DNA from 3 places in the Pseudomonas sp. FW305-E2 genome. Region 1 is predicted to be linked to each of the others. Evidence: riboswitches for the same ligand, from Rfam matches in the RefSeq annotation. Region 1 holds a riboswitch; each other region holds the start of a gene.
The links. A riboswitch is a leader RNA that binds a small molecule or an ion and turns the genes downstream of it on or off. The one in region 1 is predicted to bind cobalamin.
Positions count from the first base shown of each region.

Region 2: linked by a shared signal. The riboswitch ahead of cobO (cob(I)yrinic acid a,c-diamide adenosyltransferase) and the one ahead of AC3WLP_RS05895 (ABC transporter substrate-binding protein) in region 1 are both predicted to bind cobalamin.
Region 3: linked by a shared signal. The riboswitch ahead of AC3WLP_RS25240 (CbtB domain-containing protein) and the one ahead of AC3WLP_RS05895 (ABC transporter substrate-binding protein) in region 1 are both predicted to bind cobalamin.

Region 1 covers NZ_JBYSYE010000004.1:169,908-173,172, forward strand. Annotated here, with positions in the region: gene AC3WLP_RS05890 (FecCD family ABC transporter permease) at 1-410, opposite strand, end outside; gene AC3WLP_RS05895 (ABC transporter substrate-binding protein) at 410-1,420, opposite strand; cobalamin riboswitch at 1,532-1,729, opposite strand; gene AC3WLP_RS05900 (acetyltransferase domain-containing protein) at 1,758-2,924, opposite strand; gene AC3WLP_RS05905 (TonB-dependent receptor) at 3,042-3,265, opposite strand, start outside.
Region 2 covers NZ_JBYSYE010000021.1:61,874-65,138, forward strand. Annotated here, with positions in the region: gene bluB (5,6-dimethylbenzimidazole synthase) at 1-162, opposite strand, end outside; gene AC3WLP_RS16790 (cobyrinic acid a,c-diamide synthase CobB) at 159-1,454, opposite strand; gene cobO (cob(I)yrinic acid a,c-diamide adenosyltransferase) at 1,451-2,062, opposite strand; cobalamin riboswitch at 2,183-2,403, opposite strand; gene AC3WLP_RS16800 (C40 family peptidase) at 2,525-3,058, opposite strand; gene AC3WLP_RS16805 (C40 family peptidase) at 3,198-3,265, opposite strand, start outside.
Region 3 covers NZ_JBYSYE010000055.1:7,975-11,239, forward strand. Annotated here, with positions in the region: gene AC3WLP_RS25225 (alpha/beta fold hydrolase) at 1-30, opposite strand, end outside; gene AC3WLP_RS25230 (LysE family translocator) at 52-681, opposite strand; gene AC3WLP_RS25235 (GNAT family N-acetyltransferase) at 805-1,284, shown strand; cobalamin riboswitch at 1,404-1,626, shown strand; gene AC3WLP_RS25240 (CbtB domain-containing protein) at 1,720-1,908, shown strand; gene AC3WLP_RS25245 (CbtA family protein) at 1,918-2,604, shown strand; gene AC3WLP_RS25250 (cobalamin biosynthesis protein) at 2,604-2,990, shown strand; gene cobM (precorrin-4 C(11)-methyltransferase) at 3,025-3,265, shown strand, end outside.

The DNA of each region.
Region 1 (3,265 bases):
ACCAGGGCGAATGCGGCCCCGGCGCCGATGAAGGCCCCTGCAGACATGCTTAATGCGAAGCTACCCAGCCCCAGCAGGCCGACCAGTACCGCGCCGGTCGAGGCGCCGGCAGACAGCCCCAGCAGGTAGGGCTCGGCCAGTGGGTTGCGCAACATCGCCTGCAGGATGACACCGCAGGTGGCCAGCCCGGCGCCGCAAGCGGCCGCGACCAGGGTGCGGGTCAGGCGGTAGTTCCAGATGATGCCGGCGTCGATCGGGTCCACCGGGTAGTCGGCTTGCCACAGGTGGTTGGCCAGCACCTGGCCAACCACGCTGGGCGACAGGTTGGTTTCGCCAATGGCGGTACCGGCCAGCAGGGCGGCCAACAGAGCGGCCAGGGCAACCGCGATGCAGGGTAACAGGCGGTTCATCACGGGGCTGCTTTACCGCTGGCGAAGGCCGTGGACAGCGTCTGCATGCCGCGGAACAGGCGGATGCCGGCCTGCATGGCGTCAGCGTCGAGGATAATGATGCGGTCGTGCTTCACCGCGTCCATGTTGCGGGTTACCGGGTCACTGCGCAGGAATTCGAGTTTTTTCTGGTAGTCGTCGGCGGGGAAACGGCGGCGGTCCATACGCGCGATGATCAGCCAGGTCGGATTGGCCTTGGCCAAAGTTTCCCAGCCTACGCTTGGCCATTCTTCGCTGGACTCGACCACGTTGCGCACACCGAGGGTGCGCAGCATGAAATCGGCGACACCTTGGCGGCCGGCCACATAGGGGTCGATGTCTAGGTCGGCGCTGGAGAACCAGAACAGCGCCGAAGTTGCCGACAGGTCCTTGCCGGCCAGTTGTGCCCTGGCGCTGTCGAGGCGCCCTTGCAACTCGGCGTTCAGGGCCGCGCCGCGGTCCTGAACGTCGAAGATCTCGGCCAGTTGGCTGACGCTCTTGTAGATACTGTCTACCTGGAACGCTTGCAGGCGGGTGCCGTCTGCACCGACCAGGTTGTCCTTGCCCTCGCAGTCCGATGGCAGCACGTAGGTGGGGATCTTCAGCTCATCGAACTGCTCGCGGGTGGCGACCACGCCCTGGGCACCGACCATCCATTCGAACTGCGCCGCGACCAGCTGCGGGCGCTTGCCGACCACCGCCTCGAAGCTGGGGTCGTTGTCGGCCAGGCGCGGCACCTTGGCGTTCACCGCCTGGTATTCGGGCAATACATTGTTGAACCACAGCGAAGTGCCCGCCAGCTTGTCACCCAGCCCCAGGGCATAGAGCAGCTCGGTACCGGCCTGGCCGATGGTGACGGCGCGCTGCGGCGCCTGGGCAAAAATCTGCGGCTTGCCGCAGTTGTCGACCGTCAGCGGATAGTGGGTGGCAGCGGCCTGGGCCAGGCCAGTGAAGCCTAGGCCAGCGAGTAGGGTGGCGAAACGGGGCAGCATGCTGGGCGATCTCCTATCGGACAGTTCTGGTGAGGAACGCACGGACAGGCATCGCCGAGGCCCAGCGGGTGGCCGGGGCAACACGGATGGCCAATCCCGGACACCCCGCCGGTTGGTGAATGTAGGCCGGCAGGTCTCCTGACTGGTGCGTCACGGCCCGGCTCCGGCCTTCCCGGGCGGCAGGCCCAGTGGCATCGATGGAGCAGGCTCGGCACCTACAGTTGCGGGGGCAGTTCCGTTTGGCCCGTATTGGCAGGCCTGGGATTCCCTGTTAGTTCCGTGGTGGAAACCGGCGGCCCGCATGGTAGACCATCGCGTCGCCAGGTGAAAACGCTTTTCAGAAGTACTTCAGCCAGCTGATGTCGCGGCGGCGCTGCTTCAGTCGGGCGAACCCGCGCACCGGCAGGTACAGCGAAAACGCCAGCAGTACTGCGACCAGCCATATCGCTGCGACACCGTCGAAACCGAAGTAGTCGCCATGGTTGAGCCCGAACAGCGCCACGCAGACCAGGTACAGCAGCTTCAGCACATACAGGTGCAGCAGGTAGAAGAACATCGGTGCCGCACCGAACACCGCCAGGGCAGTGATCCAGCGCGCCTGGCCGGCCCGTTCGAACGCGCGTAACAACAACAGGCCGCAGCCCAGGGTCAGGGTCAGGAACAGCAGCGACGGTGGGTATTTGGTGATGTTGAAGAAGCTCATCAGGGTTTGCGTGAAGGTTGGGTAACCGCTCCACGGTGCCTCACCGTAACCGTTGAACATGCGCAGCAGGACAAAGCCAAGCAGCGCGAGCAAGCCAGCCGCCAGCAGGTGTTGCTGGCGTTGCCCGGCATCGCTGCCGCGGGCGAACCAGGGCCCCAGGCCGTAACCCAAGGCGATGACGCCGATCCACGGCAGCACCGGGTAAGACGTGCGCAGGTGCAGGTTTTCGGAAAACGCCAGCCAGCCGCGATCATGCAGGATTGCCCACGGCACATGCAGGGCTGAATCCACGCCAAAGTGCAGGCCGTCGAGCAGGTTGTGGCCGGCGACGATGCTGGCGCCCAGGGCGAGCAGTGCGGCGCGTGGCAGCCACACCAGCAGCGACAGGGCGATCATGCTGACGCCGATGGCCCAGATCACTTGCAGGTAGATCACGCTCGGGGGCAACTGGAAGGTCCAGGCGAAGTTGACCAGGGTGAACTCCAGCACCACCAGGAACAGCCCGCGTTTGAACAGGAACGCGGAGACGTCGCCACGGCCCTGATGCTTCTCGCCATACAGCCAGGCCGACAGGCCGGTCAGCAGGACGAACACAGGCGCACACAGGTGAGCGAGGGTGCGGCTGAAGAAAAGCGCCGGTTCCGTGGTGTCGATGGCCATGGGGTCGCTGACCTGGCGGTGCAGGAGGAAAGTCTCGCGGACGTGGTCCAGGAGCATGAACAGGATCACCAGGCCGCGCAGGGCATCGATGCTCTGCAGGCGCTGGGTGATCAGCGTGGGCGTGGCGCTGGCACTTGTCATGGGTTGTCTAATAGGAATTAATTTCATGTGAAACGTTATCGTATAACAAGACGCTGAAAGGGAATAGAGGTTTTTGTGTGGCCTGTGCCGGGCTCTTCGCGGCACAAGCCACCCAGATCAGAAGCTGTAATCCACCGTCGCGAAGTACGACCGCGGTATCCCCATCAACCACTGCTGCCCGCTGAACGCCGACTGCACATACTCGCGATCGAACAGGTTGTTCAACTGCAACCCCACCTTCACATCCGGCAACACCCGCCAGGCGATGTTGGCATCGACCACGGTGTACCCGGGGGCGCTCTGGGTATTGGCGGTATCGGCATAACGCTCATCCACATAGC
Region 2 (3,265 bases), on a different contig from region 1:
CTGCATAAGCCCGACACTGGGCGCCTGATGCGCGGCGGCCAGCAAGCGGCCAAGCAGTTCGGGCGCCACCTGGCCACCCGCAAAATGGCGCATGTCGCGGCGCTCGCCGATGGCCCGGTAAATGGCGGCGCGCTCGGCGTCGCTATAGGCGTGATCATTCATGGTCGCAACAGCGCCGCCGCCGCATCCGGGCAGGAAGGGAAATAGAAGTGCACGTAAGAGGCCGTCAGCCGGCCCAGACGATAAACCGCCTCGTTGCCACGCCCGCCGTTGGGGCTCAGGCCCCGGGCAATCGGTTCCAGCGCAGTGCTGGTCAGCGAATGGTGATAGGTGTGACCGCGCAAGGTCCCCTCCGGCAGCTCCACCGCCTGCAGCGCCAGGGCGGCCAGGCGCTTCTGCATGGTCGCCTCACCCGGCAGCAGGCCGAGCAGTTCGGCACGTTCACCGGCCACGTCAGTCAGGGCATCAAGCAGGTAAAGCATGCCGCCGCACTCGGCCAGCAATGGCTTGCCCTGCGCGTGGTGGGCACGGATCGCCTCGCACATCGGTGCGTTGGCGGCCAGCGCATGGTGATGCAGCTCAGGATAACCACCCGGCAGATACAGGCTGTCTACCGCCGGCAGTTCGTGGTCGTGCAGCGGCGAGAAGAACACCAGCTGGGCACCCTGGTTGCGCAACAGGTCGAGGTTAGCGCCATACGTGAAGGCGAACGCCTCGTCCCGCGCCACGCCAATGCGCACACCGGCCAGCGAGGCCACGCAGGCTTGCGGTTCAGGCTCGGCAAAGCTGACTGGCGGCGGCAACGCCGCATCGCAACTGGCGCCCAGCGCTTCGGCGGCGGCGTCCAGGCGGGTGTCCAGGTCATTCAACTCGCTGGCCTGCACCAGGCCCAGGTGGCGGCTGGGCAGTTCGATGCCGCGTTCGCGGGACAAGCCGCCATACCAGCGCAAGCCCTCGGTCAGGCTGCCTTCGAGCAGTTGCGCATGACGCAGGCTGCCTACCCGATTGGCCAGCACGCCGGCGAACGGCAGATCGGCCTGGTACCGCGCCAGGCCCAGGGCCAGGGCACCGAAGGTCTGGGCCATGGCTGTGCCATCGATCACCGCCAGCACCGGCACGCCAAAGTGGCGCGCCAGGTCGGCGCTTGACGGGGTGCCGTCGAACAGCCCCATCACCCCTTCGATGAGGATCAGGTCAGCCTCGCCAGCAGCTTCCCACAGCAGACGACGGCTTTCTTCGGCACCGATCATCCACAGGTCCAGCTGATACACCGGCGCGCCACTGGCCCGCTCGAGAATCATCGGGTCAAGAAAGTCTGGCCCGCATTTGAACACCCGCACCTTGCGCCCGAGGTTGCGGTGCAGGCGGGCCAGCGCAGCAGTGACGGTAGTCTTGCCCTGGCCTGAGGCGGGTGCCGCGATCAACACGGCGGGGCAGTGGCGCGATCGACTCACAGTTCGACGCCCTTCTGTGCGCGGATACCGGCCTGGAAGGCGTGCTTGAGCATGCCCATTTCGGTCACGGTGTCGGCCAGTTCGATCATCTCAGGCTTCGCAGCGCGGCCAGTGACAATCACATGCTGCATGGGCGGGCGGGCCTGAATGTCGGACAGTACCTGGTCCAGGTCGAGGTAGCCATGTTTGAGGGCGATGTTGAGCTCGTCCAGCACCACGAACTGTACACCTGGGTCCTGCAGCAACTGGCGCGACACCGCCCAGGCGGCTTGCGCAGCGGCGATGTCACGCTGGCGGTCCTGGGTTTCCCAGGTAAAGCCCTCGCCCATCACGTGGTAGCGCACCTGTTCAGGGAAGCGACGGAAGAACAGCTCCTCGCCGGTGCTGTTGCGGCCCTTGATGAACTGCACCACACCGCATTGCATGCCGTGGCCCAAGGCGCGCGCGAGCATGCCGAAGGCCGAACTGCTCTTGCCCTTGCCATTGCCGGTCAGCACCAGCAGCAGGCCGCATTCGTTAGGGGAATTGGCGATGCGTTCGTCGATGACCGCCTTCTTGCGCTGCATGCGCGCCAGGTGGCGTTCGTCGCGTTCGGTGGAATCGCTCATCAGGGTTCTCCGCTGGCTGGCACCACGGCAATGCGCGGCGACAGGTAATAGGCAGGCAAACGGAGAACGCGCAGAGGCCATGGCTGGGCGCCACGGTGCACCGCGCATCACCCTCCGTGATGCCGTTGGCAGTATCAGGCCGGTCTCCGGGCTTGTGAGTGGGCCTTGGCCCTGGCCTGCGCGCCTTCCCGGATGCTGGCATCCAGTGGCCCTGCGCGGCCTTTTACTCATCCACCGTTGCGGGGGCAGCGCCGGAATCGCGCCATGCTGGCGCCCACCGGCTTCCCAGTTTCACCCTGCCCAGTCGGGGCTGGCAGGGCACCTGAAACACGCCGCGAAGGTTAGAGGGTTGCACCGGGAGCGTCAATCGAAGCGGGAGGTCTGGCGGGTGAGCAAAACACCTTGAATCCAGGCAGCCGGTATCGGCCCCGAGCTAGAGGGGCCGCTAAACAGGCATGGATATCAAGGGTTCTGTGCCAGATGCCCTTGCGGAATCACCCGCTTGGCCTGCAGGTAGGCCTTGGCCCAGTAGCTGTTCGACAGGTAGTCCAGGCGCACGGTGCCACCGGTGGAAGGTGCATGCACGAAGCGCCCGTCCCCGACATAGATGCCGGCATGGCTGACCTGCGAGCCGCCACTGGTGGCGAAGAACACCAGGTCACCAGACTGCAGCGAACTGACATCCACCGTCGGTGCGCGCATGACAATCATCTCTCGCGTCGAGCGCGGCAGGCTGATGCCAGCAGCATCACGGTACACATACTTGATCAGGCCGCTGCAGTCGAAGCCGGAGTCCGGCGTATTGCCCCCCCAACGATAGGGCGTGCCAACCAGACCAATGGCGCGGATCAGTACGTCATCGGCAATCGGTGAAGGACTGGGCTGGCTATAGGTAACCTGCGGCTGTACCACAGGGGCCGGCGCAGGCGCACGGCTGGAGCATGCAGCCAGCAAGGCTGCCAAGGAGAAAAATGCGAAGCGCGCCATCTTTACCATGGCCAGAACATCCTGTCTGAGACCGCTGCGCTGCAGCCGAAAAGAGTTGAGAATTTAGATTAGACGCTTTCTGTAAATGCGCACGGCGGCGAGCTTTTTTTAAAGCATCACCGCCGCGGCAGGGTACATCATTTTGATATCAGTTGCGCGCGATGTTGGTCGGCGCCATGGCCAAGGCTCGCTTGGCTTCAATGAAAGTCTTGCTCC
Region 3 (3,265 bases), on a different contig from region 1:
GCATTCGTGGGACCAGGGAATCAACTGCATCGGCTTACTGTACTCTCGGGGTCAGGAAAACGCTGATTCTACAAACAGCAGCGGGTACAGTGAAATCACCAGCAACAGGGCCATCACGACATTGAACAGCATCAGCCAGCGCGAATTTTGCAACAGGTTGCGCAGGGCGCTACCGAACATCACCCATACCCCCACGCTGGGCAAATTGACCAACGCGAACAAGGCCGCAATGACGATCACGTTGGTTACATAGCCTTGCGCTGGCGTGTAGGTGGTAATCGCCCCTACCGCCATCACCCAAGCCTTGGGGTTGACCCACTGGAACGCCGCCGCCCCCCAGAAGCCCAGCGGTTTGCGGGCACTGGACGCGGCCGTGCCGACCGGCCCGGAAGTGGCGATCTTCCAGGCCAGGTACAGCAGATAGGCGGCGCCGGCGTAGCGCAGCACCGTGTACAGGGGTGGCCAGGCCTTGAATACCTCACCCAGCCCCAGGCCGACGGCCAGCACCATCAGCATGAAACCAAAACTGATACCCAAGGCGTGAGGGACCGAGCGGCGCACGCCGAAGTTCACCCCCGAGGCCAGCAACATGGTGTTGTTGGGGCCCGGGGTGATGGAAGACACGAAGGCAAACAGCACAAAGGCGGTCAGCAGGTCGGCAGAGGCAAGCATGGCGGGCATTCCACTTTCTTTATGGGTGCTGTCACACTAACGGAGCGCCACTCCCAGCAACCGGTACAGTTTTATTAAATTACGCAGATACACATCACTGTACCGACAATCCGGATCAAGGAAGCCGTCACCATGAGCCTCACCATTCGCCCTGCCGTTCGTACCGATGCCGAGCAGATCCTCACCTTCATCACCGAACTGGCCGAGTACGAACGCGCGCGCCACGAGGTGGTCGCCACCCTTGCCGACATCGAGCACAGCCTGTTCGACGAAGGCAGCACTGTGCACACCCTGATGTGCGAGCGTGATGGCCGTGCAATTGGCTTTGCCGTGTACTTCTACAGCTACTCGACCTGGCTCGGGCGCAATGGCATCTATCTGGAAGACCTGTACGTAACCCCCGAGCAACGCGGCGATGGCGCCGGCCGGCAGTTGTTGCAGCACATTGCCCGCGAAGCGCTGGCGAACAACTGCGGGCGCCTGGAATGGAGCGTGCTGGACTGGAACGAGCCAGCGATCGGCTTCTACCAGAAGCTGGGGGCCCAGGCGCAGGATGAGTGGGTACGCTACCGCCTGGATGGCGACAAGCTGGCGGCATTCGCCCGCGGGTGATCGCCCGGTTTTTGCACTTCTGCCTGCTGGAAGAACACGGCAGGCCTGAGCCTGTCATACCTGCTGTTCGGAAGGCTCGCGCGCTGTATGACATTGACGCCAAGCCCGCCCCATGCTCTCCTTATGCCTCGCGTTCAGGTGCCCCTCAGGGGGTGAAACGGGAAACCGGTGCGTCCCAGGCCCTTCAGCAGGGCTGGACAATGCCGGTGCTGCCCCCGCAACGGTAAGCGAGTGAAGCGTCTGTACCACTGTGCCTCGTAGTACGGCATGGGAAGGTGACGCGTTCCAGGAGCCCAGCTCTTCCTCGCAAGCCCGGAGACCGGCCTGGCGTTCATGAACACCCCGCGGTGGGCGGGCGCTGTTGCATTCCCTTGGGCGACCACGTCCGGGGCTGCCGCGCTCGCCCATTGCCCACAAAAAGCAGAGGATCGCGTCATGCCCGTCACCAGCGCCAAACAACACAGCCTTGCTACCCCCGTTACCCTCAGCCAGCGTGTAATCATCGCCGTCGGTGCCAGCTTGCTGGGTTTGTGCCTGGTGTACTTTGCCGGGTTCTCGCACATTGAGGCTGTGCACAACGCCGCCCACGACACCCGCCACAGCGCCGCCTTCCCCTGCCACTGAGTACGCCTGATGATCACGCGCATTGCCCGTACTGCGGGTTTCAGCGGGCTTCTTGCAGCCCTGTTGCTGACCTTGCTGCAAAGCTTCTGGGTTGCCCCGCTGATTCTGGAGGCGGAAACCTACGAGTCCTCGGCCCCGGCCGCACACCACGAACACGGTAGCGAAGTGGCCGCTCATGAACACAGCGCCGAAGCCTGGTCGCCGGAAGACGGCTGGCAGCGCGTGCTGTCCACCACAGGCGGCAACCTGGTGGTCGCAGTCGGCTTCGCCCTGATCCTCGCCGCCCTGTACAGCCTTCGCGAGCCCAAACGCGCTGCCAGTGGCGCATTGTGGGGGTTGGCTGGCTTCGCCGTGTTCTGCCTGGCTCCCACCTTGGGCTTGCCACCAGAACTGCCGGGGACTGCGGCCGCCGACCTGGGGCAACGCCAAACCTGGTGGGTTGGTACAGCCAGTGCCACAGCGCTGGGCCTGGCCTTGCTGGTGTTCGCCCGCCACTGGCTGCTGAAGGCACTGGGCGCCGTGCTGCTGGTCATTCCCCATGTAATCGGTGCACCGCAACCCGAGGTGCACGAAAGCCTGGCCCCTGAAGCATTGGAAACCCAGTTCAAAGTCGCCTCCTGGCTGACCAACGCCGCCTTCTGGCTGGCCTTGGGCCTGCTCAGCGCCTGGCTGTTCCGCCGTTCCAGCCAGGCTTGATGCCTGCCTTCTATGCCGGTTTTGGCTGCCGCCGGGGTTGCCCGGCAGATGCCTTGCAACGCTTGCTGCGCCAGGCCCTGGACAATCAGGGGCTGGCGCTGGCCGACCTGCGCGGCATCGCAAGCATCAGCCTGAAGGCCGACGAGCCCGGCTTGCAGCAATTGGCAGAACGCCTCGGTTTGCCCTTGGTGCTGTACCATGGCGCGCAACTGCAACCCTATGAACCACTGCTCAGCCACCGTTCCGCCGCTGCCCACCAGCACAGTGGCTGTTGGGGCGTAGCCGAGAGCGCGGCACTGGCCCTGGCCAGCCAGCGGCAGGGTACGGCCAGGCTGCTGCTGACGCGCCAGGTACTGGGCCCGGCGACGCTCGCCCTGGCCTGCTGAGCGTTTCGTACCCTCTTTTTTGCCAGGACTTTGCATGACCATCTACTTTATCGGTGCCGGCCCCGGCGACCCGGAGCTGATCACGGTCAAGGGCCAACGGCTGATTCGTCAGTGCCCGGTGATCATTTATGCCGGTTCACTGGTACCCGCCGCCGTGCTCGAAGGCCACCAGGCCGAAACCGTGATCAACAGCGCCGAACTGCATCTGGAACAGATCATCGCTGCCATGCGCAGCGCACACGAAAAAGGTCAGGATGTGGCCCGGGTGCACAGCG